4 regions of the Cupriavidus sp. FW305-26 genome follow, and region 1 is predicted to be linked to each of the others. Evidence: predicted binding sites of a transcription regulator. Region 1 holds the regulator's gene; each other region holds the start of a gene.
The links. Region 1 encodes FNR, which switches genes on or off when oxygen is low (the NO sensors DNR and NnrR bind a similar motif). Its sites were predicted from a motif close to TTGATNNNNATCAA; they were not measured.

Region 1 (3,978 bases):
CGAAGGCGACCGCATCGCCCGCATCCGGCTCGATGGCGATCCGTGGAGCCTGCGCAAGTTCCGTCTCAAGGCGACCAAGCACTTCCTGTGGGTGCTGATTGCGCTCTGGACCGGCTTTACCTTCATCGGCTATTTCGCACCGATCCGCGAACTGGGCGGCGAGGTGCTCAGCCTGTCGCTGGGGCCGTGGCAGTCGTTCTGGATGCTGTTCTACGCGTTCGCCACCTGGGGCAATGCGGGCTTCATGCGCGAGCAGGTGTGCAAGTACATGTGCCCGTATGCGCGTTTCCAGAGCGTGATGGTGGATCGCGATACCTATGTCGTGACCTACGACGTCGGCCGCGGCGAGCCGCGCGGAAGTCGGTCGCGCAAGACCGACCACCACAAGGCGGGGCTTGGCGACTGCGTCAACTGCAGCATCTGCGTGCAGGTGTGCCCGACGGGCATCGATATCCGCGACGGCCTGCAGTACGAGTGCATCGGCTGCGGCGCCTGCATCGACGCCTGCGACCAGGTCATGGACAAGATGGAATATCCGCGCGGCCTGATCCGGTACACCTCGGAAAACGCGATGCGCAAGGGCTTGTCCGCGGCGGCATCACGCAAGCGCCTGCTGCGCCCGCGCGTGGTCATTTATTCCGTGATCTGGGTGGCGTTGCTGGCCGGGTTCATGGCTTCGATCGCGCTGCGCACGCCGCTGAAGGTCGACATCATCCGCGACCGTGGTGCGCTCGGCCGTGAAGTGGAAGGCCGCTGGATCGAGAATGTCTATCGCCTGCAGCTGATCAACACCACCGAAGCGCCGATGCAGATCAGCGTGCGCGCCGACAGCGACGAACTGAAGAACCTGACCGTGGAATACGACAAGCAGGCCGAATCGCTGGCGCCGACGTCCAACCGGTTGCTGCCGATCCGGATCCGCGTGCCGATCGAGGCCGCGGCGCAGGGCACGCACAAGATCAACGTGACGGTGACGAGCGAAGGCACGGAGCGGGGGCATGCCGAAATCCGGCAATCCACCAGTTTCATCGTGCCGCGCGATTTGTGAAGCTAGGTCGTCAAGATGAAGGGGGCAAGATGAGTCAGCAAGGCAATCCGTGGTGGAAGGAGCCGTGGCCGTGGCTGTTGATGAGCGGCCCGCTGGTGGCGATGGTGGCGTGTGGCGTGACGATCTGGCTGGCATCCACGCATCCGGACATGCCGGTGCAGGGTGCAACGCGCCATGGCCTGGTGGTCGAGAAGGCCGACGCCGCGCCGCCCAAGGCTGCCGCTGTGAGGCAGCCATGAGGTTGCGCTGGCTGATGTGGGTACTCTGGCCGGCGTTCCTGATGGCCGGGTTCGCGACCGCGACGGTGTTTTCGGTGGTGGATCCCGGTGACCTGAACTTCTTCGGCCAGCCGATCGAAGCGTCCCGCGAATCGGTCTACACCGTTGGCTTCCTGATGGCCTGGGTGTTCTGCGCGTTGTCCAGCGGACTGACGCTCTACACCATGCCGACGCGGCTCAGCGATACCGACGAACTGGAATAAGCGGATCGGTGTGAGGTCTGCGCTGCCATGTCCGCATGCGGTGCCTGGCAGCGCCTTGGCCGCTTAGCAGGAGCGGCTGTAGAGCTGCTTGATGCCGTCGATGTCCACGAGCTTGACGTGGCGCTGGCGAATCTGGATCAGGCCGGCTTCGGCAAAGCGGGAGAACAGGCGGCTGACGGTTTCGAGCTTCAGGCCCAGGTAGCTGCCGATCTCTTCGCGGCTCATGCGCATCACGAACTCGGACGCCGAATAGCCGCGTGCCGACAGGCGCTCAGAGAGGTTGATCAGGAAGGCGGCAAGCCGTTCCTCGGCGCGCATCGAGCCCAGCGTGACCAGCATCAGTTGGTCATGCGTGATTTCCTTGCCCATCAGGCGCAGGAACTGCTGCTGCAGCGACGGCAGGTCTGCCGACAGGGACTGCAACTCGCTCATGCGGACCACGCAGACTTCCGTGTCCTCCAGCGCGGCGGCATCGGAGGCATGCTGCATCTCGCCCAGCCCGTCGAGACCGACAATTTCGCCGGGCAGGTGGAAGCCGGTAATCTGCGAGCGGCCGTCTTCAGTGGTGACGTGGGTCTTGAGCGTGCCAAAGCGCACGGCATAGACCGCGGTGAGTGGATCGCCCATGCGATACAGGGTTTCACCCTTGTGCACACGGATGCGTTCCTGAACCAGCGTGTCCATCTTGGCGAGGTCTTGCTGCGACATGCCGACCGGAAGGCACAGCTGCCCCATCGCACAGGTGGAGCAGCGTGGTGACATCTCGGTAATGGGAATGGAGGTGAGCAATTGGAACCTGCTAGAAATGGCAGCGAGGGCGCGATAACGGCATTTTACCGTGCGATGTGATGTGGTAGGGAGTGAGAATTGACACTTGGCGTACTGATCAGCGTTTTTCTGCTGGCTTTGCTGGGCGGGGTCCACTGCGCCGCCATGTGCGGCGGCGTGGCGCTGGCCGTGGAGCAGCGTCACGGCGCGGCGGCGACGATCAGTCTGGTGCCCAGCCGTGCCGCCTGGCTCGGCGAGTTGCTGATAATGCACCTAGGCCGGATCTCGACCTATATGCTGCTTGGGGCCGCGCTAGGCGCGGTCGGTGCTTCGGCGTGGAAACAGGACTATCTGCCGGTGCAGCGCTGGCTGTTCGGCGCGGGCAGCGTCATGCTGCTGTGGTCGGGCTGGCGGTTGCTGCGCGGCAACACGTTTACCGTCGACTGGCTGGAGCGGCTGGCGTCGCGTGCCAGCGCAGCGGTGGCGCGCCGGCTGGGTGGCGTGGCACGCGGCATGCCGTCCTTTGTGCGCGCACGCGGCGGCCTGACGCGGCGATACGGCGTGGGCCTGGCGTGGGGGCTGGTGCCGTGCGGCATGGTCTATGGGGCGCTCACGCTCGCGCTGCTGGCGGGCAATGCGGCGTCCGGCGCACTCGTGATGGGCGTGTTCGGGCTCGGCACACTGCCTAACCTGCTGGTGCTCTCCGGCCTGTCAGGCTATTTGCGTACGCTGTCGCGACGTCCCGGCGTGCGCCTGGGGGCCGGCCTGGCGGTAATGGCGTTCGGCGGCCTTGGCATTGCGCGAGCGGTGCTGTTGCCACATTCGCTGGCCGAGCATGGATTCTGCCTGGTGTTCTGAGGCGCCGGCGCTGCGCCGGCAACGGATGATGGTTGCAGGCGGGGGCGGGAATGCCATACAATCGCCAACATTGCGGTATCGCGCGGTGTCTTGTGAGCCGCGGTAAGCAGCGGGCGAGCAGCGCCAGGCGGCCTTCATACCAGAAGGTGAGTTCAGGGCAGGGGAAGCGGAAGGTTTTCGATGCCCGTCCCGTCCCCACAGTCCATCCGGTTCAAAAGATCTGGTTCAAAAGTCCGGCTGGCACTGCGGTGTTGGCGATGCCGGCCTTGCTCCCGATACCCGTTTTTCTTGCGTCCGAGGCCTTCAGTTCGCTGACAGCGACGTCCGGTATGTGCGGACGCGCTACGCAAGAGGTTCGCTGGCTGGCCCATAACGGCATGCGAACGATCTCCTGCCGGAACGCCCGGCAACTCGATGCAAAGATAGGGAAGTGCACGGCTTGGATGCAGCAGGTATCCGGCTAGCTGCGCAATGAGATGGCGGTGGCTTTCGCACCGCTGTATCCAAAATCTCCGGTGCCCCGGATCCGTCCGGGAGCAGGTGCAAAGACAGGCTGCACACCATCAACATGAATACCCAAGAGGCGAAGATCGTCCTCGAGACGGCGCTGATCTGCGCGCAGGAACCGTTGCGCGTCAATGATCTGCGGCGGCTGTTTGACGACGACGTCGGCGCAGACACCATCCGCGTGCTGCTTGATGAACTGCGCCAGGACTGGCGGCCGCGCGGCGTGGAACTGGTGGCCCTGGCCAGCGGCTGGCGCTTCCAGAGCCGGCCGGAAATGCGTGAATACCTGGATCGGCTGAATCCAGAAAAGCCGCCA
Region 2 (3,978 bases), on a different contig from region 1:
ATATGCGACTCAGGCCGGGTGCCTATCGGCTCGCGGTCGGCTACCAGGGGCGGGACCAGATGCGCGACATCGTCGTCGCTGGCGAGCCGCTCGAGGTGACGTTCCGGCTGCCGGTCAATACGCTCGAGGACGACTGGCTGCTCTGCGCCACGACACCCTGTCCGCGTCGCTGAGCCTGCCGCTCGGACGTGTCGCCGCGGGCACGACACCGCGCAAGCAAGTTCGCGGCGGTTCAGGGACGATCCCGCGAAAGAGAAGCGACGGAACTGGAAGGGGAAGAAGAAGCGCTCAGGCTTCGTTCGGGGACAAGCACGCGAGCCGCTCGGCGTGGGCAGGCCTGAATCCGCGAGCCGCAACCCCTGCGCGAAGACTGCCGATGCGCGCGCGACCAGCGGCGGTTGGAGCGCGGTACCGCGGCTTTGACACGTATCAACAGCAGTTGCGCCGGTTGCCCTACGCTGCATTTAACCAGTCCAGACCCGAGTCGCCACAGGCTCCCATCGCCGGAGAAACCGCTATGTACCAGCGCATCCTTGTCGCCATGGACGGCGGCGCCGCATCGGAACTTGCCCTGGAACAGGCCATGATCATCGCGCGCGCCGCCAACGCCGAAGTGGAGGTGGTCCATGTGGTCGATGACCGCAGCCCGTTTCTGGATGCCAGCAATCTGGATCCGGTGAGATTGATAGAGGACCTCACGACGGCGGGGCAAAGCGTTCTCGCTGCCGCCGCCGGCCGGCTTGCCGCAGCGGGTATTCGCCACGTAACGCGGCTGCTCGGTAAGCCTATGGTCGAGGGCGACGTTGCTGCCACGATCGCTGCCGAAGCCAATGGCTGGGGCGCTGATCTGGTTGTGATGGGTACGCACGGCCGCCGGGGAGTGCGGCGACTCGTCATGGGCAGCGTCGCGCGAAGCGTGATCAACCTGGCCGTCGCGCCCGTCCTGCTTCTCCGCGCCGAGGAAGCGTAAGCAGGCGAACAGATTTTGGAGGGCATTACGCCAGAGAGCTATGCATACGATCGACTTTTCCGGCGAGACGCCGGATTACTGCCCGACCGGGCCAAGCCTGCGGTGTGCCGTGAAGGTGGATGGCACACCGGCGACCTATGAGATCACTGCCGAGGCGCTTGAGGATCATTTCGGCGCACGCTCGTACCGCAGTGAAGATTTGCTGCCGGCATTCATGAGCAACCGCCAGGACATTGAACGCGTCGCGGGAGCGCTGTTCGAGATGACAGGTGCGCGGCACATCGTGCTGCACAGCGGCCATTTTCGCTTCGCGGTGTGAGGCGCACGTCCTGGCCGGCGGCAGCCGCCACCGGGCGGTGCGCGTCCTTACAAGGAGCTACCCATGAAGAATCGCTTGCAGTCATGCACGCCGGAGAAACGGCCAGGATGGCGCAGGCTTGCCGCCTGCGCGTTGGTGCCGCTATGCACAGCGTGTACCGCCGTACCGGACCTGCTGCGGCCGCCGAAGCCACGCACCGCCGCGCTGGCGGCAGGCAGCCTGGGCCAACTCGTACCTGGTGCCAGCGGTATTGCCTGTAGCGCGGACACGAAGACGGCTTGATGCACGACAAATCCGGGGCGGGGTGGCGATATAGATTCAAGAAAAGCTCCGTCCGGGGCTGCCTGATGGAGTCAATCCATGGACTACGCAACGATCCTGGTTCATCTCGATGCCGGCCGCCGCGTGTACGACCGGCTGCACCTCGCCACCCGGCTGGCGCTGGAGTTTCATTCCACGCTGGTTGGCCTGCTAGCCGTCGGCAAGCCGGATCCCACTGCCGTGCGCTACCTGGTGGACGGTGACCGCAATCTTGCCTCTTACACCGAATGGCGGCATCAGGTCGGCGAGCGGGCCCGTCACGCCCTGATGGGCGCAACGGACGAGGTAACCGTCATTACGGAATGGCGGGCGCCGGACTGGGCCACGGCGGCAACGGTCCAGGCAGAGGCGCATCGGGCGGATCTTGTCATCCTCGGACAGCACGATCCCACTGATGAAGCCGCCTACGCCGAGCCCGGCTTTGTTGAATCCATTGTGCTGGGATGCGGGCGGCCGGTGCTGGTGGTTCCGTATGCGGGCCGGTTCCCGAGCGTTGGCAAGAACATCATGGTGGCGTGGAACGGCAGCCGCGAGTCGGCGCGGGCCATCCGCGATGCGCTCCCGCTCCTGCAGCGCGCGGGCACTGTGGAGGTGGTCTCGTGGACACCGTCTGGGCTTCTGAAGGGGACATGGGTTTCGCCGCCTCAGCATGCCGTGGACTGGCTGGGTCGGCATGGCGTGGCGGTGCAGCTTTGCACGTTTGGAGCGGAAGACGGCGAAGACGTCGGCCAGATGTTACTCTCACACGCCGCGGACCGAAATGCTGACCTGATCGTCATGGGGGCCTACGGGCACAGCCGGGTGCACGAGCTGGTCCTTGGCGGTGTCACCCGCACGTTGCTTGAGTCGATGACAGTGCCGGTCCTGATGTCGCACTGATATTGCCGCAACGCCTCGGCGATGCGATGAAGTGAGGTGCGGTGCGGTTCGGCTGCTGCCAGGGAGCGGGATGTGGGACACAACCGAACACTCCACCAGCTTGCGCGGGGTTTCTGGAATGAGTTCCTTAGGCGTCGGCCGGTATTTCCCGTGTCCGACGGCATGTTTCCATTCGATCCGGCTACCCGAAAGTTTGCCCGCTCGCAAGGTTGCCAGGCGCAGCACAGTGAACAAGAGGCTAGGGTTCCAGCACGTAGGTACCAGGAGCGTCCGCGAGCCCCTGGCCCGGCGCCTGTCGCGTGCAGCGCGCTGTCGAGTGGGCCACTAGCCAGTCATGCCACGCCGGCCACCAGGAACCGTCGCGGTACACAGCTACGTTGAGGAATTGCTCCGGGCTCAGGTAGGGCGCGGCGGGCAATCGCGTATGCACATGGTAGCGCCGGCCCGGGTGGCCCGGCTCGGACACGATGCCTGCGTTGTGGCCGCCCGAGGTCAGCAAGAAGGTCAGTTCAGCCTTGGTCAGTAAGTGCAGCTTGTACACGGAGCGCCAGGGCGAGACGTGGTCGTGTTCGGTGCCAACCACGAAAAGCGGGAGGTCGAGGTCCGACAGGGCGACGGGCTGTCCGCCCACGCACAGCTTGCCGGTGGCCAGCTCATTGCCCAGGAACAGCTTGTGCAGGCATTCCGAATGCAGGCGGTAAGGCAAGCGGGTGGTGTCGCGGTTCCAGGAGACCAGATCGTTGGCGCGCAAACGTTGGCCGAGCAAATACTCGCTCATTACGCGCGACCAGATCAGGTCCTGGGCGTTCAGCATCTGAAAGGCAGACTTCATCTGAGGCCCGTCCAGATATCCCTGACTCCACATGAGGGCGTCGAGCGTGGCGAGCGAGCTCTTGTCGATGAACAGGCCCAGTTCGCCCGGATCATGGAAATCGGTCTCTGCCGCAAAGAGCGTCATGCTGGCCAGTGGCCCGCCGGCGGCGTCGCGGGCGAGCATGGCGGCACCCGTGGCAAGCAGGGTGCCGCCCAGGCAATACCCGGCGGCGTGGACGTGCGCGCCGTCGCAGCGCGCGTGCACGGTGTTGAGCGCGGTCAGAAGCCCGGCCTCCAGATAGGTGTCAAGCCCGAAGTCGCGGGCCGAGGCGTCCGGGTTCTTCCATGAAATCATGAACACGGTATGGCCGCTCTCGACCAGGTAGCGCACCAGCGAATCCTCGGGCTTCAGGTCGAGGATGTAGTACCGCATGATCCAGGACGGCACGATCAGCACCGGCTCGCGCCAGACTGTATTGGCGCCAAGGGCGGGCGCATACTCGATCAGTTCAATTAGTGCGTTGCGGAACACCACCTTGCCAGGCGTGCGCGCCACGTCGCGCCCGGGTAGAAATTCCAGCGCGGGGCGCCCCGCAGGCAGCCCAGGCACCTTTGACAACAGCTCACTGGCGTCCTGCAGCCAGTGATGGGCGCCTTGCAGGAAGTTGGCGCCGAA
Region 3 (3,978 bases), on a different contig from region 1:
TCTGTATGAGCGACGTCCACAACGAACACGACGAACACGAGTCTCCCATCAAGACCCCGAAGCAACTGATCGCAGTTGTGATCGCGGCTTTCCTGGTGCCGATCATCGTGATCATTCTGCTGGTCAACTTTGTCGGACACGGCTCGACTGAAAGCGCCGGCGCCGCCACCACGGCGGAAGCCGTCAACGACCGCATCAAGCCGGTTGCCTCGCTCGAAATCAAGGATCCCAACGCGCCGCGCGTCTTCAAGACGGGCGAGCAGGTCTACAAGGAAATCTGCGCCGCGTGCCACGCCACCGGCGCAGCGGGCGCACCCAAGTACGCCAACGCCGGCGACTGGACCGCGCGCATCGGCCAGGGCTTTGACGGCCTGATGAAGTCGGTGATAAACGGCAAGGGCGCGATGGCCGCGCGTGCCGGCACCACGCCGGACGACTACGCCGACTACGAACTGGCCCGTGCCGTGGTCTACATGGCCGACGCCGGCGGTGCCAAGTTCCCGGAACCGGCTGCCCCGGCTGCCGCCGCGCCGGCGACTGCCGCAGCCCCTGAAGCCGCCGCCGCTCCGGCCGCCGGTGCCGCGCCTGCACCGGCCGCTCCCTCGGCAGCGGCCCCGGCAGCTGCTGCCGCCGCACCCGCTGCTGCGCCGGCCGCCTCGGCCGACGTGGGCAAGAAGGTCTACGAGCAGGTCTGCGCCGCCTGCCACGCCGCCGGCGTGGCCGGTGCGCCCAAGTTCGGCGACAAGGCCGCCTGGGCGCCGCGCCTGAAGGAAGGCATGGACGCGGTCCACAACTTTGCGCTCAAGGGCAAGGGCGTGATGCCGCCCAAGGGTGGCTACGCCGGCCCGGACGCCGACGTGATCGCCGCCTCGGACTACATGGCCAACGCCGCCAAGTAAGTCCGCCTGCTGCAAACAAAAAGCCCGCGCACATTGCGCGGGCTTTTTTTCGTCCGTACCGCTTGCGCGGCCGCTACACCACGCGCGAGTACCGCGCCCGCGGCACGAAGCGCACCGGCTGCGCGCCATCGTTGGCGGCAACGGCCTGGGCACCCGTGGACGCTGGCCGCGCGGCGTCTTCGCGCAGGTAGCGGTCGAACACCATCGCCACGCGCCGCACCAGCAGCCGGCCCAGCGGCGTCACGGTGATGCGGTCCGGCGCGCATTGCACCAGTCCGTCCGCGCCCAGCGCGGCGAGGTCGGCCAGTTCCGGCGCAAAGGCCGTGCCGAAGCGGATGCCGTGGCGCGCTTCCAGCGCCGGGATATCGAGCACTCCATTGCACATCAGAGCGCCGATGATCTCGCGCCGCAGGTGGTCGTCGGCGCTCATCGCCACGCCGCGCGCCAGCGGCAGGCGGCCGTGGTCGAGCGCGCCGTAGTACTCGTCCAGCGTGCGCGCATTCTGCACGTAGCGCCCCGCGATCGCGCCGATCGCGGAAATGCCGAGCCCGACCTGGTCGTAGCCGGCATGCGTTGAGTAACCCTGGAAGTTGCGCTGCAGCCGCCCTTCGCGCTGGGCCACGGCGAGGTCGTCGTCGGGCAGCGCGAAATGGTCCATACCTATGTAGACGTAGCCCTCGGCGCTCAGCCGCTCGATGGTGGAGACCAGGATGTCGAGCTTCTCGCCGGCGGGCGGCAAGGCGTTTTCATCGATGCGGCGTTGCGGCTTGAACACATGCGGCAGGTGCGCGTAGCTATAGACCGAGAGCCGGTCGGGGCGCAGCGCCAGCACCTGATCGATGGTGCGGCCAAAGCGCGCCGCGGTCTGGTGCGGCAGGCCGTAGATCAGGTCCAGGCTGACCGAGCGGAAACCCAGCGTGCGTGCGGCATCCACCACGGCGCGGGTCTCTTCGAAGGGCTGGATGCGATGGATGGCCTGCTGGACCTCGGGATCGAAATCCTGCACGCCCAGGCTGACGCGGTTGAAGCCCAGTTCGGCCAGCAGCGCCATGCGGGCGTGGTCGACGCGGCGCGGATCGATCTCGATCGAATGCTCGCCCTCGGCCGCCAGCTCGAAATGCTCATGCAGCAGCGCCATCACGCGGCGCATCTCGCCGGGGTCGAGGAAGGTCGGCGTGCCCCCGCCCCAGTGCGACTGCAGCACCTGGCGGCGCGGCCCGAGCCGGTCTGCCACCAGCGCCATTTCGCGGCCCAGGTAGTTGACGTAGCGGGCGCTGCGGCCATGGTCGCGCGTGATGATCTTGTTGCAGCCGCAGTAGTAGCAGATGTTCTCGCAGAACGGGATATGCAGGTACAGCGACAGCGGCGCCGGCGCGTCGGCGCGGCAGGCGGCCAGTGCGTCGTGGTACAGCGACAGGTCGGGGCCGTTGTGGAAGCGGTCGGCCGTCGGGTACGAGGTATAGCGCGGGCCGTTGCCGTCGATGCGGCCGGCCAGCGCACGGAAGTCGGACAGCGCGCGGCGGTCGGGCGCAGGGGAAGTTATGGCAGACGGGATCATGGGGGCGCGGGGGTATGGGTGTATGACGGCCCATCGTAGGGCCGCACCGCCGCCGGCGCGTTGACCGCCGTCAAGCGCGGGCATTGGACCCTGCGGGCGGCAGGCGTCACATTGGTGTCATGTGCGGCGGATACGCTGCGCGCCACCGCCGGCCCGCGCGTCACCTGCCCCCCTGCAATGCCAACTCCCGACCAGACTCCGATGTTTCCGCCGTACCCACCGCTGCGCAGGCTCCTGGCAGCACCGGCCCGGCACCGGCGCCGCCTGCTTGCCGCCGCCGGCGCGGCCCTGGCCCTGCCCGCCTGGCCAGCACTGTCGCAGGCGCGTCGCACGGTCGTGGTCGGCCACCTGCTCGACCGCGGCGGCGCACAAGCCGACCTTGCGCGCGACTACCTGGCCGGGGCCAAGGTCATGTTCGACGCCGTCAACGCCGGCAACGGCCCGGTGCGCATCGCGCACGTGGTCCGCGACGCCGATCCCGACCCGCGCCGCGCGCTGGCGCAGGCGGTGTCGCTGGCCGATACCGACCGCGCCGAGCTGCTGTTCGGCCCGGGCGACCGGCTGTTGCCGGCGCTGGCGGCATCGGCCGAGCTGGGCCGGCGCGGCGTGCAGATCGTGGCGCCGCTGTCGGGCCTTGCGCTGACGGCCGACAACGTCTGGTTCACCCGTGCCGACTACCAGGCCGAACTGGACGCGGCGGTACGCCAGCTGCGCAGCTACGGCATGACCAGCATCGCGCTGGCCCTGGCGCCGGACTTCGCCGCCCCGTCGCTGGCCCGGCTGGAGGCGCAGACCGGGACGCGCGCGGTGCCGCTCGACGCCAATCCCGAGGCCGCCGCCCGGCGCATCGCCGCCACCCGCCCGGGCGCGGTGATCGTGGCGGGCGATACCCTCGCCTACGCCGGACTGGGCCGCGCGCTGGCGGTGCAGGGCTGGTACGGTTTCCTGGTCGGGCTGTCGTCGGTCAGCGCCACCGCCGCGCGCGAAATCCTGGGCGCTGGCTACAACGGCGGCATGGTGCTGACCCAGGTCGCGCCCGGGCCGCAACAGGCCACGCTGCGGGTGGTGAAGGAACACGTGGCGCGCATGAAGCAATACCTGGATGAGCCGCCGTCGCCGGCCACGCTGGCCGGCTATATCGGCGCGGCATGGCTGGCGCGCGCGCTGGCCGGCCTGCGCGGCAGCGGCGCGGCCGAGATGCGGCGGGCACTGCAGGGGCGCGTGGACGTGGGCGATTTCCCGCTCGACTTCACGCACGGGCAGCGCGGCTCGCAGTACGTCACGCTGGCGGCGTCAGCCGCGCGGTAGGGACAGGCGCGCGGGCAGGCCGCCTTCGGGGCGGTTGCTCAGGGTCAGCTCGCCGCCATGGCGCGCGGCAATGTCGGCCGCGATCGACAACCCCATGCCGACCCCGCCGGTGGCGCGGCTGCGCGAGGATTCGACGCAGTAGAACGGCTCGAGCAGCACAGCCGCCATACCAGGTATGCCTGCACCCGGCGTCTTGTCAGCCTGGTATGCCTT
Region 4 (3,978 bases), on a different contig from region 1:
GGACCGATGGCACTGCCCTGACCGCATCACTTGGCGAGGCGCTCCATGCATCCCGAACCTGACACCTTTCGCCCGTTGCCGACGATCGAGACCCGCGTACTGGTGGTCGACGACGATGCCGACGCGTGCGGCTTCCTGACGCGCGCGCTGGGTGGCGAAGCCATGCTGGTCCACACCGCCGCGAACGGCAACGCGGCACTGGATGCGCTGACGTCCTTCGCGCCGGATGCGGTGCTGCTGGACGTGGACATGCCGGGCATGGACGGCTTTGCCGCCTGCACGGCGCTGCTGGACCGCCACGCGGACCTGCCGGTGATCTTCATGACCGGACTTGGCGATACCGGTCATATCGTGCGCGGTTTCGAAGTCGGCGCATGCGACTACGTGACCAAACCGGTGGCGATTGCCGAGGTGGTGGCGCGCGTGCGGTCTCATGCGGGCAAGGCACGGCTGGCGCGCAGCGCACGGGAGGCCGTATTCGGCAGCACGGTGCCGATGCTCGCGGCCGGCATCGACGGCCGGCTCCTGTGGATAAACGGCAGCGCGTCAGCCTTGCTGCAGGCCCAGGGATGGCCGGTAGCGATTGCCGGCGCGGTACTGCCTCCCGCGCTGCGCGACGCGGTGTTCCGCCTCTGCAGCGAAGCGGAAACTGGCGCTGATAGTCTTCACCTGCGCCGGTTGACAGGCGAGGCGGGCGACGTGGTCGTGGTGGAACTGTCGTGCAGCGGTCTGGCCCCGGCCGGCCCGGCCCTGACACTGCGCGAGGCCGAGGTGATGGCCTGGGTGGCGCGCGGCAAGACCAATCGCGATATCGCCGACATCCTCGGCATGAGCCCGCGCACGGTGAACAAGCACCTGGAACACATCTACGAGAAGCTCGGCGTGGAAACGCGAACGGCGGCAGTCGCCGCCACCCGGCGCAACTTGAGGACGGCGTGACGTGCCGTGCGCCAATGCAAGAAGGGCCGGCGTTGCCGGCCCTTCTTGCCAGTCGGATCCCGATCAGAAGCGGTAACCCACCCCCATGCTGAACAGCCACGGATCCAGGTTCACCTTGGATACCTTGACATCCCCCGCCTTCACATCGCTCGACAGCCAGATCTTCTTGATGTCGGCGTTGAGAAACCAGTTTTTGGTCAGCTTGTAGTCCATGCCGATCTGCAGCGCGGGACCGACGCTCCAGCTATCGAGCTGCAGCGAGTTGTTGGCGATGTCCGCGCCCCAGATGCGGGTGAAGTTCAGGCCCGCGCCGATATACGGGCGGAAGGTGCCGTTGGGGATGAAGTGGTACTGCACCAGCAGCGTCGGCGGCAGATGCTTGAAGGTGCCGACCTTGTTGCCGTCCAGGTAGACGTCCTGCTTCTGCGGCACTGTCAGCACCAGTTCGGCGGCGATGTTCGGCGTGAAGAAGTAGGTGACGTCGAACTCGGGAATCCACTTGTTGTTGACCGTGATGCGGTCCGACGGGCCGACGCCGCCGACGGGGTCGGAGCTGTTGGCCATGTCGAGATAGGTGCCGCGCAGGCGCACCATCCAGTTGCCCTGGGCATCGTCCGCGGCGGCGGCAGGGGTGGCGAAGGCGCCGAGCATGGCGCAGGCGGCGATGGCGGAACAGGTGACCCGGGTGCGGAGAGAGAGTGTTTTCATGAGGTTCTGCTTGGTCTGGTATCAAATCCGGACCCAGTTTGGCCGAGCAGGCCGGGTTGGGCTTTGACCCAAGACAAGTAGAAGGGAACGTGGGCTGGCTGCGTCGCGCAGGCGCTACAGCGAGGAAGGCGCCGTGGTGTGCCAGCTGCGCCGACGCTTCTAAACACATGCGGAATTATTCGTGGCGCGGTGCGATGCTGCCCCTTACGCTGTGCGAAAGATCCGAGCACGCATGCAGCGTGTGCGGATCGGCACCGAGCATGTCGTGGGCGTCCGCAAGGGCGTCTTTCCGGGTGTGCCCCGTGGGGGCGGGGCACACCGGTTTTCTTGCGGCGGCTTGCGGTGTCAGGCGTCGGCGGCCTCGGCGGACTGCGGGGCCTGCGCCGCGCCAAAGCCGGCCTGCAGGTGCCGGTTCACGCCCGAGATCACCGCGCGCAGCGATGCCGTGACCAGGTTGGCGTCGATGCCGGCGCCGAACCCCGTCGGCGAATCGCCCACGCGCACTTCCACGTAGCAGGCCGCGCGTGCATCCGCGCCGGCGCTCATCGCATGCTCGTGGTAATCCATCACGCGTACCGGCAAGTCCAGCGCATTGACGAAGGCATCGATGGGCCCGTTGCCGGTGCCGCGCACGCTGCACGGCTTGCCGTCGCGCACCATCTGCACTTCGATCTCCGTGGCGCCGCCGCTGTCAGACACCAGCTGGTGCGATACATAGTGCAGCGGTGTCTGCTGCGCGAGGTACTCGCGCTGGAACAAACCATGAAGATCATCGGCACTCGCCTCGAGCCCGGTGTCGTCGGTCATGGCCTGCACCGCGCGGCTGAATTCGATCTGCAGGCGGCGCGGCATGTAGATGCCATGCACCTGCTCCAGCAGGTAGGCCATGCCGCCCTTGCCGGACTGGCTGTTGACGCGGATCACCGCGTCATAGCTGCGGCCCAGGTCGGCCGGGTCGATCGGCAGGTAGGGCACTTCCCAGATGCCGTCCGGCTGCTGCTGTGCAAAGCCCTTGCGGATCGCATCCTGGTGCGAGCCCGAGAACGCGGTGAATACCAGGTCGCCCACATACGGGTGGCGCGGATGCACCGGCAGCTGGTTGCAGTGCTCAACGCACTGGCGCACCGCGTCGATATCGGAGAAGTCCAGCCCGGGTGCCACGCCCTGCGTATAGAGGTTGAGCGCCAGCGTCACCAGGTCGACATTGCCGGTGCGCTCGCCGTTGCCGAACAGGCAGCCTTCGACGCGGTCCGCGCCCGCCATCAGCGCCAGCTCCGCGGCGGCCACCGCGGTGCCGCGGTCGTTGTGCGGGTGCACTGACAGCGCGATGTGTTCGCGCCGTGCCAGGCGGCGGTGCATCCATTCGACCTGGTCGGCGAACACGTTGGGCGTGCTGCATTCGACCGTGGTCGGCAGGTTCAGGATCATGGGCCGGTCCGGGCCGGCCTGCCAGGCGGCAGAGACGGCGTCGCTGACTTCCAGCGAGAAGTCGAGCTCGGCCAGGCTGAAAGTCTCGGGCGAATATTCATAGGCCCATGCCGTGCCAGGCATGGCATCGGTCAGCGACCTGATCAGGCGCGTGCCCGAGACCGCGACCTCCTTGATCTCTTCCCGCGAGGCATTGAAGACGATGCGCCGCCAGGCTGGCGCGATCGGGTTGTACAGGTGCACCGTGGCCCGCGCTGCGCCGCGCACGGACTCGACGGTGCGGCGGATCAGGTCTTCGCGCGATTGCGTCAGCACCACGATGTTGACGTCTTCGGGGATGCGCTGCTCCTCGATCAGCATGCGCACGAAGTCGAAATCGGTCTGCGAGGCGGCGGGGAACGCCACTTCGATTTCCTTCAGGCCGATTTTCACCAGCTGCTCGAAGAAGCGCAGCTTGCGCGCCGGGTTCATCGGCTCGATCAGGGCCTGGTTGCCGTCGCGCAGGTCGGTGCTCATCCAGCGCGGTGCGCGCGTGATGGTGCGGGCGGGCCAGGTGCGGTCAGGGATGTCGACGGTGGCGGCGGGGTGGTACTTGGTGGCGGGATTGCTGAGCATACGGGGTCTCCTTCCTCGCTAAGGGAAGTAAAGGAAAAACGGAAGAAACGGTGGCGAAAGGCTGCCGAACTGCCACGGGGCACTAGGCCCGGCAACCGGTCGATAGGCTTAGCAGTAGCGAGGAAGCGCGCAGGGCGCGGCCCGATGCCAGGGCAGCCAGCACGCGCGCGCGGGCAGCGATGCGGGACGCATCGGCAGCCTGGCTGAGTGTGCTGGTGTAACGGTTCATCGTGCCTGGAGGAGGAGGGCCGGGGCCGCTCGTGGTTGGTGCGCATCCGGCAGGAGCCG

Region 2: a site for FNR is predicted at 1,568-1,581, ahead of AC3WQZ_RS12250 (universal stress protein). Genes of this name have one in related genera too.
Region 3: a site for FNR is predicted at 2,518-2,531, ahead of hemN (oxygen-independent coproporphyrinogen III oxidase). Genes of this name have one in related genera too.
Region 4: a site for FNR is predicted at 1,711-1,724, ahead of AC3WQZ_RS13070 (OmpW/AlkL family protein). Genes of this name have one in related genera too.

What each region holds. Positions count from the first base shown of each region.
Region 1 is NZ_JBYTAH010000025.1:34,834-38,811, forward strand. It holds gene ccoG (cytochrome c oxidase accessory protein CcoG) at 1-1,048, shown strand, start outside; gene AC3WQZ_RS15685 (membrane protein) at 1,078-1,287, shown strand; gene AC3WQZ_RS15690 (hypothetical protein) at 1,284-1,529, shown strand; gene fnr (fumarate/nitrate reduction transcriptional regulator Fnr) at 1,593-2,318, opposite strand; gene AC3WQZ_RS15700 (sulfite exporter TauE/SafE family protein) at 2,397-3,155, shown strand; gene scpB (SMC-Scp complex subunit ScpB) at 3,724-3,978, shown strand, end outside.
Region 2 is NZ_JBYTAH010000017.1:16,805-20,782, reverse strand. It holds gene AC3WQZ_RS12265 (carboxypeptidase-like regulatory domain-containing protein) at 1-173, shown strand, start outside; gene AC3WQZ_RS12260 (universal stress protein) at 518-970, shown strand; gene AC3WQZ_RS12255 (DUF1488 family protein) at 1,011-1,289, shown strand; gene AC3WQZ_RS12250 (universal stress protein) at 1,650-2,489, shown strand; gene AC3WQZ_RS12245 (PHA/PHB synthase family protein) at 2,728-3,978, opposite strand, start outside.
Region 3 is NZ_JBYTAH010000013.1:85,266-89,243, reverse strand. It holds gene AC3WQZ_RS10515 (c-type cytochrome) at 6-899, shown strand; gene hemN (oxygen-independent coproporphyrinogen III oxidase) at 973-2,457, opposite strand; gene AC3WQZ_RS10505 (ABC transporter substrate-binding protein) at 2,635-3,765, shown strand; partial or broken gene AC3WQZ_RS10500 (ATP-binding protein) at 3,751-3,945, opposite strand.
Region 4 is NZ_JBYTAH010000019.1:8,438-12,415, forward strand. It holds gene AC3WQZ_RS13060 (hybrid sensor histidine kinase/response regulator) at 1-62, shown strand, start outside; gene AC3WQZ_RS13065 (response regulator transcription factor) at 46-939, shown strand; gene AC3WQZ_RS13070 (OmpW/AlkL family protein) at 1,003-1,647, opposite strand; gene leuA (2-isopropylmalate synthase) at 1,993-3,690, opposite strand.